Regions from separate parts of the Colwellia sp. MB3u-55 genome, predicted to be linked through region 1. Evidence: predicted binding sites of a transcription regulator. Region 1 holds the regulator's gene; each other region holds the start of a gene.
What was found. The regulator FliA, encoded in region 1, starts transcription of late flagellar genes. The targets are predictions, from matches to a motif close to CTAAAGNTNNNNNNNNNNNNGCCGATA.
Positions count from the first base shown of each region.

Region 2: H4J66_RS13515 (VC2046/SO_2500 family protein) is a predicted target of FliA. The motif match lies at 2,276-2,302, and genes of this name have one in related genera.
Region 3: pomA (flagellar motor protein PomA) is a predicted target of FliA. The motif match lies at 3,112-3,138, and genes of this name have one in related genera.

Region 1 is NZ_JACGUS010000122.1:161,995-167,384, forward strand. Features, by position in the region: gene H4J66_RS16900 (chemotaxis protein CheA) at 1-910, opposite strand, end outside; gene H4J66_RS16905 (protein phosphatase CheZ) at 924-1,667, opposite strand; gene cheY (chemotaxis response regulator CheY) at 1,716-2,099, opposite strand; gene H4J66_RS16915 (RNA polymerase sigma factor FliA) at 2,151-2,870, opposite strand; gene H4J66_RS16920 (MinD/ParA family protein) at 2,942-3,787, opposite strand; gene flhF (flagellar biosynthesis protein FlhF) at 3,900-5,390, opposite strand, start outside.
Region 2 is NZ_JACGUS010000117.1:34,971-40,360, reverse strand. Features, by position in the region: gene H4J66_RS13525 (hypothetical protein) at 305-796, shown strand; gene H4J66_RS13520 (YchJ family protein) at 892-1,401, shown strand; gene H4J66_RS13515 (VC2046/SO_2500 family protein) at 1,696-2,241, opposite strand; gene xthA (exodeoxyribonuclease III) at 2,446-3,252, shown strand; gene rlmA (23S rRNA (guanine(745)-N(1))-methyltransferase) at 3,269-4,084, shown strand; gene yfbV (terminus macrodomain insulation protein YfbV) at 4,108-4,533, opposite strand; gene H4J66_RS13495 (acetate kinase) at 4,742-5,390, shown strand, end outside.
Region 3 is NZ_JACGUS010000112.1:29,378-34,767, forward strand. Features, by position in the region: gene thiI (tRNA uracil 4-sulfurtransferase ThiI) at 1-1,027, opposite strand, end outside; gene H4J66_RS09445 (flagellar motor protein MotB) at 1,222-2,160, opposite strand; gene pomA (flagellar motor protein PomA) at 2,173-2,940, opposite strand; gene H4J66_RS09455 (exodeoxyribonuclease VII small subunit) at 3,454-3,717, shown strand; gene ispA ((2E,6E)-farnesyl diphosphate synthase) at 3,717-4,607, shown strand; gene dxs (1-deoxy-D-xylulose-5-phosphate synthase) at 4,645-5,390, shown strand, end outside.

The sequences.
Region 1 (5,390 bases):
CACCCTGCATTGCTTTAGCAGGTGCTTTTTCTGGTACTGGCGCTTTAGCGACAGGTTTAGCTGCAGGCGCTACAATTGCTGTCTTCGCGGCTGGTGTTTGAGCAACAGGAGTTGGTGTTGGTGCGCTAGGTGCTGGAGTAACCGATAATTTTGGCGCTTGACCTTGACCATGTAATTCGTCTAATAAGGCTTCAAAGTCATCGTCACTTATTTCATCTGATGAACCGCTATTTGATGAAGATGGCTTACTTGAATTATTAGCAGCGACTTCGGGCGAAAAAGCCCCTTGACCGTGAAGTTCATCAAGCAAGGATTCAAATTCGTCATCTGAAATATCATTGCTGTCTGAAGACGTTGCTGTTGCTGCATGTGCTGGCGTTGAAGCTGAGCCACCACCATGGAGTTCGTCAAGAAGCCGTTCAAATTCATCTTCTGACATTTCGTCGCTAGAAGAAAAGCTTTCGCTTTCATGAGTAGCGACTGCTTCAACAGCTACTGGCGCAGGCACTTGATCTTTGCCTTCGGGTTGGCTTAAACGATGCAGTTCTGCAAGTAATTGAGCATCTGCTTTATCAAGTTTTTCGCCGTTTTGAACTTGTACAAACATTTCATTTACAACATCAAGCGCTTGTAAAATAACATCCATTAAGCTGGCACTAACACTACGTTGGTTGGTACGTAACAGATCGAAAATATTTTCCGCGCCATGACATACGTCAACTAAATTATGTAATGCTAAAAAACCAGCCCCACCTTTAACGGTGTGAAATCCTCTAAAAATAGCATTTAATAATTCGGCATTATCAGGGTCGTTTTCAAGTTCTACGAGTTGTTCCGAAAGCGTTTCAAGTATTTCTCCAGCTTCTATTAAAAAATCCTGAAGAATCTCTTCATCTTGCTCAAATGACATCCAGCAACTCCTATTAAAATCCTAAACTTGATAAAAGGTCATCAACATCATCTTGGTCAGCGACAACATCATCACGTTGTGCTGCATTAACGATCGGGCCTTCAACTAAGTTATCACCTACTTTAGGTTTACTTCGTTCTGCATTACTATCTGTCGTAATACCAAAAGCGGTTAGCATACCAATTAAGCTATCCTCTACTTCACGAACTAGATCAATAACTTTACGAATAACTTGTCCGGTTAAATCTTGAAAATCTTGCGCCATCAAAACATCAGTCATTAAATCATGCATACGCACTGATTCTCTATCTGTCGTTTTTAATAATAAATCTATATCAACACATAAACTTTTAAATTCGGTTAATTCCAATTTGTTATGCATTAATTTTTGCCATAACGGATTAACAGCCTTTATTTGCTTTTGTATTGTATCCACAACGGGAAAAATAGATTCTACAGCATCCATGGTTTTATTAGCAGCTTCTTCCGTTCGCGTTATAACGTAATTTAGACGTTCTTGAGCATCGGGGATATCTGCTGTCGCTAAATCATTTAACCTAGAATCTAATTGAAAATTATTTAATGAGTCATGTAGTTGACGAGTCAGCTTGCCTATTTCAACAAACAATTCAGAATTAATTGGATTTTGAATTTCAGCAATTAATTCATCTGCCTTGTCTTGTTGACCACTTTCTAAATATTCGACCAATAGCTTTGCTTCTTCCAAAGAAACATGCACATTTGTATTCGCACTCATGCAAAAACCTCACGTTTAGATTAATTAATTATCTATCTAATTAATGAATTAACCTAAGCGTTGAAATATTTTATCTAGCTTGGCGTTTAACGTCGCTGCGGTAAATGGTTTTACAATATAGCCATTAACACCCGCTTGAGCCGCCATCACAATTTGTTCTTTTTTGGCTTCAGCAGTGATCAGCAAAACTGGGATATGTGATAATTTTGCATCGGCACGGATGGCTTTGAGCAAATCAATACCTTGCATACCTGGCATATTCCAATCAGTTACAACAAAGTCAAAAGAGCCTTCTTTTAACATCGGTAAAGCAGTGCTACCGTCATCTGCTTCTGAAATGTTAGTGAAACCTAAATCTCGTAACAAGTTTTTGACGATACGTCTCATCGTTGAAAAATCATCAACAACAAGAACTTTCATATTTTTATCCAAGGCACCCTCCGGTGAGAACATTTTAAAATTGTAATTATATGTATATTCTACTCAACTTTGCCAAGATTGCATACGTCCTTTTAACCTATGCATCGCTTGACTGTGAATTTGGCTAACACGCGACTCACTTACATCAAGCACTTGACCAATCTCTCGAAGATTTAATTCTTCGTCGTAATATAGTGACAGTACTAGAGCTTCGCGTTCGGGTAAAGTGGAAATGCATGCTGTTAACGATTTTTTAAAAACTATTTTTTCAAAATTATCATAGGGATCGTTATTATTCACATCTTCCATATTCGATATAGCATCTGCCCCCGTACTTAAGTCTTCAATACCAATTATTTTACCAGTACTGACCTCACTTAGAATATGATGGTAGTCATTTAACGAAATATCAAGTTTTTCAGCAACTTCAATATCAGTTACATCACGACCTAAACTTGCTTCAAGCAATTTTATCGCTTCACTGACCATGCGGCTATTTTTATGAACAGAGCGGGGAGTCCAGTCACCACGGCGTATTTCATCAAGCATAGCACCACGGATACGGATACCAGCAAAGGTCTCAAAACTTGCACCTTTGCCGTGATCAAAATTATTAGACGCTTCAAGCAGGCCTATCATGCCTGACTGGATAAGGTCATCAACCTGCACGCTCGCAGGTAACCTTGCTAATAGATGATAAGCGATTCTTTTAACTAAAACTGTATGCTGCGAAATTATAGCAGATTTATCAGTTTGAATACTGTAAGCATTTGATTTTACCACTATCGCTCACTCGCTAAATTATAGGAAAGATAAAGAACTTTCAACAAACTACTCATATCTGATTACTATTGTTATTGATGTTCTAACAATTGTTCAATAAAAAACTCTAAATGACCTGATGCTTCTTTAGGCACTGGCCATTTAATTAAATTACCTGCTAAAGATTTAAAAGCAACCGCTGCAGGCGATTGTGGATAAGCTTCAACAATTGCTTTTTGTTTTCTAACGGAATTTCTTATATTTTCGTCAAATGGAATCACCGCAACGAGTTCAAGTGCAACATCTAAAAATCGATCGGTAACTTTAGAAAGCTTACCAAAGAGTTGCTGTCCTTCTCTTGGTGTTCTCACCATGTTGGCAACAACTTTAAATTTAAATACGCCATGATCTCGACTTAATAATTTCATTAAGGCGTAGCAATCAGTAATAGAGGTAGGTTCATCACAGACCACTAACATTACATCTTGTGAGGCACGGCAAAAGCTTAGTACCATATCGGAAATACCGGCTGCAGTGTCAACAATAAGTACATCAAATTTTGTGTTCATATCACTAAAAGCGCGAATTAAACCCGCATGTTCAGCTGGCGTTAAATCGACCATAGATTGTGAACCTGACGTAGCAGGAATGATATTAATGCCAGCGGGACCTTCAATAATTATATCGTCTAATTCACATTCCCCAGAAAGCACATGTGATAAGTTACGTTTTACCCGCAAACCTAGCATAACATCGACATTAGCCAAGCCTAAATCGGCATCTAAAACTAAAACTCGTTGTCCTAATTGTCCAAGTGCAATAGCGGTATTAAGCGAAACGTTAGTTTTACCTACTCCGCCTTTACCACCAGATACAGCAATAACTTTTACCGGAGCTGAATTTTGCATTTTTCTTAAGCCACTTGCTTGATCATTCATTTATCGTCTTTCTCTACTTTCTTACGAATAGCCATCAATTTAATTTAGTATAACCCTATAATCATTTATTCTGCATATTTTTATAGTCTTAAAATCACATATTTAGAACATGTTATGGAAATACAGCTGTATTAGCACTCATCGGTGCTGTTCGCCAATTTATTGGATTATTAATTTGATTTTTCGCGCTCATTTTATCTGCTAGCGTAACGAGTTTTTCAGCATTTGCAACTTTAATATCTTCAGGAACTCTTTGTCCATCCGTTAAGTAGCCTATCGCTAAACCGTTTTGAATCGAAGTGGAAATTATTTCCCCTATGCTAAGGCTTTCATCAAGTTTAGTATAAATACAGCCTGCTAAAGGTACTTTTTTAAAGCGATCAACATTTTCTTGCATAACTCGTTGCTGAGTATTAGCCGCTAACACTAAATAATTGCGAATTCTGACCCTTGCATTAGAAACTAAAGTGGTTAGGTGTTTAGCTAAACGCATATCACGTTGCCCCATACCTGCAGTATCAATAAGTATTAGTTTCTTTTTGGAGAACTGTTGCAACAATGTATCTAAGGTTTTAGCATCACTGGCAAGCTTTACATCACAACCAATAATTCGCCCGTAAGTAGCTAATTGTTCAAATCCAGCAATACGGTAATTATCTGTTGAGATCATCACCACTTGGTCTGCGCCATGAATCTGAGCAAACCGCGCTGCGAGTTTAGCGACGGTAGTTGTTTTACCTACGCCGGTAGGTCCCACTAATGAAACCACACCACCACGATGAATAATGTCATTATTAGTGGTATTAATTTGTTGGCTGATAAATTTCTTCGCTAATAACCAAGTATCTTGGTCATTTTTTTGTGCTGGTATATAGCCTGCAATTTGATCTGAAACTTGTTCGCTCATACCCAAAGACATTAGTCGATTAACCAACATCGCGCGAGTGGGATCTTTTTGCGCCATATCCTGCCACATTAACCCCGAAATTTGGTGTTCTAATAATTCACGAATAGAAGACATTTCGTGTTTCATCTTCTCTAAGTCGGCGTTATTTACATTTTGTGGCGGTAACCCATCGGTTACTAAAGACTGTGCTTGGTTCATTACCGGCTGTTGATAGGAGTCGCTTGATTGTTCATCACCTTGTTCTTGGCTATTTTGCTCCAAACGGTCGGTGAAGCTTTTAAATTGCTGCTCAATATTACTTGACGGTGTTGGCGTTGAAACTGGCACTGAGTTACTAGGGTTATTTAGCTTAGCGGCTGCCTGGACAATTTTATCATGCTGAACTTGATTAATACCTTGACCAATATTTGCAGGTGCTTGCTGAACTTGACGGCTTAATAAAGCCGCTAAACTGTCTGAGGGTAAGCGGCTATCTTCTGCTGTAGAGTTGTGCGAAACACTAGGACTGGTCAAGGGATTATTTTGTCTAATATTGACTACATCATTGTCTATCGAACGGTCAAAACTTTTTGTTGCTTGCGCTGTAGAGTTGTTTTCACGAGAATTTTGCATTACAGGTTGTGTTGCTTTAATTTCTACGTTGTTGTCAACCGCAGCCATTAATTCAACGCCTTCAGGTACACGTTTATTTGACAT
Region 2 (5,390 bases), on a different contig from region 1:
GGTTAATAGCGTTTATTCATAGGGAGGTCTTTACCTTGAATATTTGGCTAATGAAAATAACAAACTTTTATTAAGGAAAGCTTAAGCGTTAATAATTGTCTGTCACTAAAATACCCAAGCACAGCATTGCGCCAATCAATAGTGCGGGTATCTTCAATACTGTTGGTACTACTTTCGTGCATTTACTGACGTTTATCGCATTAGATCCTTCAGTATGATCAATTAATATTAATTATAAAAAGTGCTTGAATAAACACCAAAAACGATATACTGTACATACATACAGTATATCGAGACTTTAAAAATGAACTCAATAAATCACATTAATACCAACACCTTAGCATTAGAAACTACAAATATGGCTATCACAAAACACAATTGGTGTGATGTTAGAAGTATTGCTAATACCATTGAACTATCTCAGCAGTATACTGAAATTTTCAAAAATCATGATTTAGATAACAAATGGATCCTGATGATAAACCCTGAAGAGAAGCCGCTTCAGCAATTGTCTGTTCAAGGAAAAATAGACCCTAAAAAAATCTTAAAAGTTAATCTTCATCACCGTAACATCTCACTAAATACTATTAAAGATGCTTTAGAAAAAGGTCACTGTTCGGCTGTTATTTTGTGTAATGCCACCTTAGATAAATCACAATTAAGCCAACTCACTCAATTCGCAGAAAAAGGACAAACTCAATGCATTATTTTAACCAAGCAAACTCAAAAGCGTTTAAACCAGCAACGACTAAAAAGTTACGTCACTCTTTCGGATTCTTCTTTATTGTTACATTAATTGAGTTTGAAGCGATTTTGCCGTTATTAAAACAGAAAATAAAATTTTGCTCTGCTAAAATAGATCAATTACTTTTCTAAAATAATGTCGACTTTATGCAATGCCCATGTGGTTCAAATATTAGTTTTCAGCAATGCTGCTGCTTATTAATAAATCAAGAGACCTGTGCACAATCACCAGAGCAATTGATGCGCTCTCGCTATAGCGCCTATGCAACAGAAGCAGCTGATTATATTTATCAGACTTATGCTCAAGCTAGCAGAGCATTACAATCAATCGCTGATATATCAGCATGGGCCAAAGAAACCAAATGGTTAAAACTAACCATTAATGCTGCCAGTGATTATACCGAGCTTAATGATCAAAATGCTGTAAACGCTGACAATAAAGGGCAACACTTACCGACGGTTTGCTTTTCGGCTTACTACCAATATCAAGGTGAGTATTTTCTGGTGAAGGAAACATCACGCTTTGTTGTGGAAAAGGGTCAATGGCGATATTTAGATGGAGAAGTCAGTAACAATGAAGCGCTGATAGCGCCAAAAAGAAACCAAGCTTGCTTTTGCGATAGTGATAAAAAATTTAAACAATGTTGTGGCCGGTAAATTCAACAATTAACAATCAAGCTTTTCCCAAAAGAAACCATCGATGCTTTTGTCATAGCAATAAAAAATTTAGGCAATGCTGTGTTTGTTAGATTCGACAATTAACAATCATATCTCCTGCACAAGAAACCGGCGATGCTTTTGTCATAGTAATAAAAAATGTAGACAATGCTGCAGCCAGTTAACTCAACAATTAATAATCAAGTTCAAAAATGCTCAGGCCAGTAAACTGAAAAAGTTAGTCATAAATAACCTCAACACGAACGATTTTATTAGCACGCTAATGCAATAACCTTATGCTATAGCATCAAGTAATGGCGCTTTAACGATAGTATTATGCACGGCATTAAGCCAACCTTTAGTATCAAATGCTAACCTTGAACTGTCGATTTCTTGCGGCGTATTATTCTTTTGTTGATTAAATTTTTTCTGGCAATACAGCGAGGTATTATTTAATACATCTTGTCTGATATGCTTTTTATCATCTCGAAAAGCAAGCGGTTTAGGCAACAAAGCATTTGATAAACGTAATTCTGCTAGGTTATTCTGCTGAATAAGTTCTGCTTGATCAAATATTGCCGTGCTGTGATTTTCATTTAGCGATAAAGGTGCTTTATCAGGAAGGTCAAACGTTTTACGTAAGCTTGCATCATTAATCGTTTTAGTATCAACGACAGTTTTTGGCAAAGAAAATTGACTATGGCTAGGTACGTCATCACTTAACATTGCCAATAAGAGTGAAAAGTCAGCTCGTCGAGCACTGTGCACACTTACATTAAGTTGTTCACCTAATTGTAATTCGTGTACCAGAATTTGACTGTCAACTGACTTTGTAAGCAATGTACTTCAACTTTATTATTTTCTCTAAAGCTTATATCGGCAATCCTTTAATTTAGTTGAGTTTAATTTTTATTTATTTACACATTTACCTGTCTATTAAAAAGTTGAAGTTAATAAGTACCTAATTCACTTCACGAGCAATTAATAATAACCTTCTCTGATAACTTCTGGTAGCATGTGGAAAAAATCAATATCGAGTCTTTTATGAAAATCATTAGCTTTAACATTAACGGCCTTCGTGCGCGTTTACACCAACTTCAAGCCATCATTGATAAGCACCAGCCTGATATTATTGGCTTACAAGAAATCAAAGTTCATAATGATGCTTTTCCCGTTGAAGCTGTTGAAGCTATGGGTTATCACGTTTATTTTCATGGTCAAAAAGCACATTATGGTGTGGCTATGTTATGTAAAAAAGCAGCCAACATTGTTAAAATGGGCTTTGCTAGCGATACTGAAGAGTCTCAAAAACGTATGGTGATGATTGAAACCACCAATGAACAAGGTGAAAAAGTAACGGTATTAAACGGTTATTTCCCGCAAGGCGATAACATCGCGCATGAAACAAAATATCCCTATAAGCGTCAATTTTATAAAGACTTAATGACCTATTTAAATGACAACCATACCCCAAATGAGCATGTTGTCATTATCGGAGATATTAATATTTCACCCGCTGATTTAGATATTGGTATTGGTGAGCCTAACCAAAAGCGTTGGTTAAAGACCGGCAAGTGTAGCTTTCAACCCGAAGAAAGAGAATGGCTTGCAACTTTAATGGCTTGGGGATTTAAAGATACGTTTAGAGAATTGCATCCAACAAAAGCGGAACGTTATTCTTGGTTTGACTATCGTTCTAAAGGTTTTGTTGATAATCGTGGTTTACGCATAGATGTCGTTTTGGCAACGCACAAGATGGCGGCAACATGTATCGAAGCCGATATTGATTACGAACTACGTGCTATTGAAAAACCTTCAGATCACGCGCCGATTTGGTCTACTTTTAAGTAGCTGTTGAGTAAATACTATGCTCCTTGCTCAATACGTTTGCCCCATTTGTAAAAAATCATTAGTGTTAACTGACAAAAGCTATCGTTGTCAGAACAATCATAGCTTTGATGAAGCAAAAGAAGGTTATGTAAACTTATTGCCCGTTCAACATAAACATTCAAAAGACCCCGGTGATAATAAATCCATGGTTAACGCACGTCGTCAGTTTCTAGATAAAGGCTTTTATCAGCCGCTCGCTGATGAATTACAATCTCTATATCAACAATATGGTGATATAACAAAGCCGGTATTTGATGCTGGCTGTGGTGAAGGTTTTTATACTCAACAGTATGTAAGGCCTACCAACCGTGTTTATGGTATTGACATTGCAAAAAATGCGGTTAAAAATGCCGCTAAAAAATATAAAGATTGTCAATTTAGCGTTGCCACCTTGTCACAGTTGCCTTTTAGTGAAAACTACTTTTCTTGGATCAACTCTATTTACGCACCAATTCTTGAAGAAGAATTCACTCGGGTATTAGCTATTAATGGCTATTTAGTCACAGTAACGCCAGCAAAAAATCATTTAATAGAACTAAAAGCATTAATATACCGAACAGCGCAACAACATGATATGACTAAAAGTCCTATTGAAAATTTAACATTGATTGCACAAAAAGAAGTGAACTATGAAATGAAATTTGCTGAAGGTGAAGATATTATTAACTTATTAGCAATGACCCCTTTTGCCTTTAAAACGACTGAAGCCTTACTTAACGATTTAAAAACAAGAAATAATTTCACTTGCCAAGCTGATTTTTTGATACGTCTTTATAAAAATACGGTCAATTAACGTTTAACTCAACCGTTAAACGTTTAAAATTTAGAATTTTGTGACTGATGACTGATGTTAAGCAGTTTAGCTAAATCAATAAAACGTGGTTTGTGCAGTGATAACTTTATGGAACCACCCGCCTCATTGACTCTAGCAACACTTTCTTTGTACCACGAGGCGAGTGCCAGCGGCAAAAATTTATCGGCTTTGACGCCAAGCATTAACAGTGCTTGTAGTGGAATACTTAAAATAAATAAGCTATAAACTAACGCCTGTGGTAATAATGTCATCGATCCTAGGTAAAGTTGCATAATAAAAGAAAACAACGCAATACCCGGTAAATAGCGAAAAGCCAAACGACAAATTTGAACAGCTTGATACTCGGCAAAATAATTGCCTAACTCTGCTCGCTGCGGCCAAAGTCGCATATACTCTCGACCTAGCTTAATTAGTTCTACTACACTCATACTCATACTCATACTCATAGACAATACATTATAACAACTGTTATTTAAAAGATAGCACAAAGTTGTAACTAGTTTTAATGAAGTCTACCTAAAGTTAACTTCCTTAGTTCATATTAATATTTTAACGCTATATTTGGTCTATAATCATTTCAATTAACGTATTGTAATAAAAAATTAACCACCTAATAAATGAGCATTAAATAAAACCATGAAAAAAAATCTAATTTTAGTGTTAAATTGCGGTAGTTCATCCTTAAAATTTTCTTTAATTAAACCAGAAAACGGCGAAACATTACTATCAGGACTAGCTGAGCGCTTATTATCCGAACAAGCGAGCATCAAGATTAACGTTAAGGGACAAAAAAAGCACACGGCTATACCTCATCCATTTGATCATCGAACAGCGATAATGGCTTTAGTTGACAGCTTAGTTTCACAACAATTAAATTTACAAATATGTGCCATAGGCCACCGCGTTGTCCATGGTGGTGAACACTATTGTATGCCAACGTTAATTACTGATGAAGTAAAAAACACCATCAGTAACTTGTCTCAGCTTGCCCCATTACACAACCCAGCAAATTTGATGGGTATTAACGCCGCGGAAGCTGTTTTTACTGATGTGCCGCAAGTTGCCGTTTTTGACACAGCTTTTCACCAAACGATGCCAGAAAAAGCTTATATTTATGGTATTCCCTACGCTCTCTATCAAGAGCATGGTATTCGACGCTATGGTTTTCATGGTACAAGCCATTATTTTGTTGCACAACAAGCGGCTAAAGCCCTCGATAAAAGTATTAATGAAAGTAATTTTATCAGTGCTCACTTAGGCAATGGTTGCAGTGTTACAGCGATTA
Region 3 (5,390 bases), on a different contig from region 1:
GTATGGTTTTAGAAAAATCTTCCGTGCCAATTTTACGAGCAATATCAATAATATCTTGTTTATCGTAGGCAATTAATGGACGAATAATTAACGTATCCGTTACTCTGTCAATTATGTTTAAATTAGTTAATGTTTGACTCGATACTTGACCTAATGCTTCGCCGGTAACCAATGCTTTAATTTTAGCGCGTTTAGCGATTTGAGCAGCAGCACGCATCATCATACGTTTAAGAATAACGCCCATTTGTCCGTTATCTACTTTTTCTAAAATTTCAGCAACAACCGGTTCAAAATCAACGCAAAAGAATTTAACTTTGTGTGAGGCACCGAATTTATTCCACAAATAGTAGCTCATCTGCTTCACGCCAACTTCGTGAGCAGCGCCACCTAAATTAAAGAAACAATAGTGAGTACGAGTACCTTTTCTTATCATTTGAAAACTAGAGACACCAGAATCAAAACCGCCTGACATTAACGATAAAACATCTTCTTGTGTTGCGATTGGGAATCCGCCTAAGCCTTCGTGACGCTCAGCGACAATAAATAAATATTGTTCCTTAATTTCTAATAAGATAGTTACGTCAGGTTTTTTCAGTTTAACCTTCGATGACTCAACATGTTTTTTTAAACCACTACCAACATATTGTTCAACTTCTAATGAACTAAAATCATGTGTTCCTTTACGTTTTACTCTAACGCAGAAAGTTTTGTTCTCAATAGTTTTTTGGTGTGCTACTAAAGTTTTTTCAAAAATGCTATGAACATCAGTGTATAACACTTGTTGGACTTCAAGAAAATGAGCAACACCAGGAACACACTTTAAGGTTTCAATTACTGCCAAACGATTTTTAGGACAGTTATTTTTAGTATTAACCTCTATATTATCCCAGTTTGCCTGAGTGGTAATTTGCTCATCAACACGTCGTAAAACATTTTTAATGCTGGATTCTAAAATTTTAGTAAAGCGCTTACGAACCGGACGACTCTTTACAGCAATTTCAGATTGGAGTTTTACGATGAATTTCATGAACAAGCGACCCTAAATATCAAACTAGACTAAAGGCCATAATCGGCCGACAAAAATGATGGCGCGAATTATACACGAAATTGAAATGAAGAGTAAGTTGAAAAGAAGAGTAAGTTGAAAAATGTACGCTAAGCAATAAACGGGGGTTTATCACTTAACTCCATCACGACAGTTGAATTTCTCAGCTTAATTTATTATTTAATAATAGAAACAGGTTCGGTTTCCTTAGCTTTACCTTGGTTAATTGAAATCTCAACACGTCGGTTTCTTCTACGATTTAGCGCGTTAGTATTAGGCACTACCGGTCTTGTATCGGCATGACCAACAACCAGTAAACGCGACTGGTCAAACTCAGGGACTTTAATTAATTCATGAGCAATAGCGACAGCTCGTTTACTTGATAAATCCCAATTTGAAGAAAATAACTCTGAACTAATACCGCGATCATCTGTGTGTGCAGAAACCATAATTTCACCCGGAACCGTGTTGAGTAGTTCACCTATTTCTCTAATGATAGGGCGAAACTGTGGTTGTAAAAAAGCAGAACCCGAAGGAAAAGAACCATTTTCACGAATACGAATAATTACTTGTTGTCCGAGAGATTCAAGCTCTATGGCACCATCTTGAATTTGTTGTTCTAATTGATCAGCAATTTTTTTAACTAATTCATTTACTTGCTCTTGCGAAGCCTGCTCTAATTCGTCTTGAGCCTTTTGCATTGCCTGGGCTGACATTTCATCTGCAGTACTTTGTGATTGTCCACCACGTTCTGTACCTCGTTGTTCTTGTCGACCACCTGCAGAGGTTTCATCACCTGCTTGGAACTCCAACATCTGTTGTGTCATTTCCATGGTTTGTTGCTGGATTACCTGAATAGGTGTTGGCTCTGGTTTACCTGGGCGGAACTCTTGCGCGATAATACTGGTGCCTTTGGGAATATCTTTTACTTCAATCTTATTTTGAACACCAAAGGCGAATTTCATTGAACCCGCGATTTGTTTAAATTTCAAAACATCCATTTCAGAAAAAGATAAAAGTAAAACGAAAAAGCACATTAATAGTGCCATTAAGTCAGCAAAAGTACCCATCCAAGCCGGGAGTCCGGGAGGTGGACATTTACATTTTTCAGCCATAAATTACTCCCGTTATTCTTCTTCTGTGGTATTTACAACACGCTTACCTTCAGCAAGATAGTTTTTAAGCAACCCCTCGATAACACGTGGATTTTGACCATCTTGAATACCTAAAATAGCATCTAGAATGAGTTCTTGATTCATTTTCTCTTCAGCTAACCTAAGCTTTAATTTTGAAGCAATAGGACTAGCAATAACGTTAGCAAGGAACGCACCATAAAGCGTTGTTAATAGAGCAACAGCCATGGCCGGACCAATAGATTTTGGATCATCCATATTTGATAGCATCGCCACCAAACCAATTAAAGTCCCTATCATGCCCATTGCAGGCGCAACATCAGCAAGCGCCATCATCATGCCAACGCCAGTTTCATGTCGCTCTGAGGTTAATTGAATATCTTTTTGTAAAGTACCTCTAACTACATCAGCGTCGTGACCATCGACCAACATATCCACACCTTTTTGCATAAAACCATTGGTGATCTCGGCTTCTTCTAATGCCAAGAAACCACCTTTTCGGGCCGCATCTGCCATCTCAACTGATTTTTCAATAAGGTCGTCAGGTTGTTCCATTTTGAACATAAAAGCTTTAACTATAATTTTCCCAATTCCAAAAAACTGACTGAGATTATATTGAGATAACACAACAAATATTGAACCACCAAAAACAATAATAACTGACTGAACGTCAATAAACATACCGATATCACCAGACAACATCATTGCCATAATGAGTAAACCTATTGCGCCTACTACACCTAATATTGTTGCTATATCCACAAAAAAGTCTCCACAAAAAAATGATACGGATAGTCGTATTATTTGATAATACATTAAGGTATTACGATACGCGAATACTTATATTCTTATCCACGCTCGTGATTTACCCGTAACCATCCAAAGCGCAGAGTTAAAACGGCATATGAACGGGTTACGGCTCTATAAGTTTATTATCGTCTATATTGTCAATAACTTAAGTAATTAGTCCCTATTTTTAAGGTTAACTTGACTGAACAAAATAATTGTTCTGTATCTTTAACAACGTATAGTCCAGAAACAGTTAATACTGCCAACTAAATTCGCTATATTTATGCTAAGCCAATTTATATTTATCTAGTTATCGTTAAGCGCAACGCGTTAATGATAAATATAAGCGCTATTCTAGTCGTAAAATGACCCACAATAGAAAGTATATGATAGTCATTAAGGGGCAAAAGCATTTGAAGTTTATTGATTAATTAAGGCGTTTGGTATAAATTTGCGCATAGATATTTAATCACTGAACCCTCGATGATGGCTAAGAAAAAAATAGAAAACTTAAGCTTTGAAGAATCACTCTTAGAACTTGAAACTATTGTTCAGAATTTAGAACAAGGAGCGTTGAGTTTAGAAGATTCAATGACCCTTTTTGAGCGCGGCTTAAATCTCAGCCAAGCCAGTCAAGAAAAGTTAAAAAATGCTGAACAAAAGATTCAAATCTTACTGACAAAAAATGGTAAAGCTCAACTTGAAGATTTTGAAAACGAAGTTGACTCAGAAAGTTTGGGTAGTAATTAGTGACCCAATTATATCAACTCGACGTTTATCAAACGCGCATTAATGAATACCTTGCCAACAAATTAGCCGCTTATGAAATAAATGATCAAAAATTGCTATCGGCAATGCAATATGGCTTATTAATTGGTGGTAAACGCATGCGTCCTTATTTAAGTTATATTACCGGTGATGCACTGGGACTTAACTTATCTGACGTTGACGGTATTGCGGCAGCATTAGAATGTATTCATGCTTTTTCATTAATTCATGATGACTTACCTGCGATGGATGATGATGATTTACGTCGTGGGCAACCAACTTGTCATAAAGCGTTTGATGAAGCGACTGCTATTTTAGCGGGTGATAGTTTACAGACGCTTGCCTTTGATATTTTAGTTAATCATAACTTTAGCGCCGCGGTTGAATCAAAACGTATTAGCTTAATCCGTCAATTAGTCAATGCTTCAGGTTACCAAGGCATGTGCGGTGGACAAGCACTTGATATTTCTGCGACCGATAAAGTGATCACTTTAGTTGAACTAGAAAAACTACATTCACTAAAAACAGGTGCGTTGTTAAAAGCCTCTGTGACCATGGTTACAGAGTTAAGTAACGATATTTCTGCCGATGAAAAGCACCAACTCGCCGTTTATGCTGATCATATTGGTTTAGCCTATCAAGTGCGCGATGATATAATTGATATTATTTCTAGTGTGGAAGAGCTAGGAAAACCAGCAGGTTCAGACGTTTCCTCTAATAAAAGTACCTACCCTGCGCTATTAGGTTTACAGGGCGCTCAGCAAAAAGCTGACAACTTATATCAACAAGCACTTCAAGCTTTAGCAACTTTACCCTACAATACAGATAACTTAGCTCAATTTGCGACGTTTATTATCAAACGCGCTCATTGATCTTGATCTTGCAATTTAAAGAATAAACAAAATAAATATGACTATAAATCTTGCTGACTACCCTTTATTGGCCAATATAAATTCTCCTGACGATCTGCGCATGTTAGATAAGAGCCAGCTAATTCAGGCCAGTACAGAACTGCGTAGTTACTTATTAAGTTCTGTAAGTAAAAGTAGTGGCCATTTTGCTTCTGGATTAGGCACAATAGAATTAACGGTCGCATTACATTATGTTTATAAAACGCCCTTTGATCACTTGATATGGGATGTTGGCCATCAAGCTTATCCACATAAAATTCTAACAGGTCGACGCGATCAACTGCATACTATTCGTCAAAAAGATGGTTTGCACCCTTTCCCGTGGCGTGAAGAAAGTGAATATGATGTATTAAGTGTTGGTCACTCAAGCACATCTATCTCTGCGGCACTCGGTATGGCCGTTGCTGCAGAACAAGAAGCCAAAAATCGTAAAGTTGTTGCTGTTATTGGTGATGGCGCAATGACAGCAGGTATGGCTTTTGAAGCGTTAAATCATGCTGGTGATATTAAAAGCGATATGCTGGTTATTTTAAATGACAATGAAATGTCAATTTCAGAAAATGTTGGTGCATTAAATAATCACTTTGCTAGATTGTTATCTGGCAGTATATATACAGGGATACGCGAAGGCGGTAAGCGCATACTTAAGGGTATTCCACCTATTAAAGAATTAGCAAGTCGTGCCGAAGAACATTTAAAAGGCATGGTTGTACCCAGTACCTTTTTTGAAGAGTTAGGCTTTAA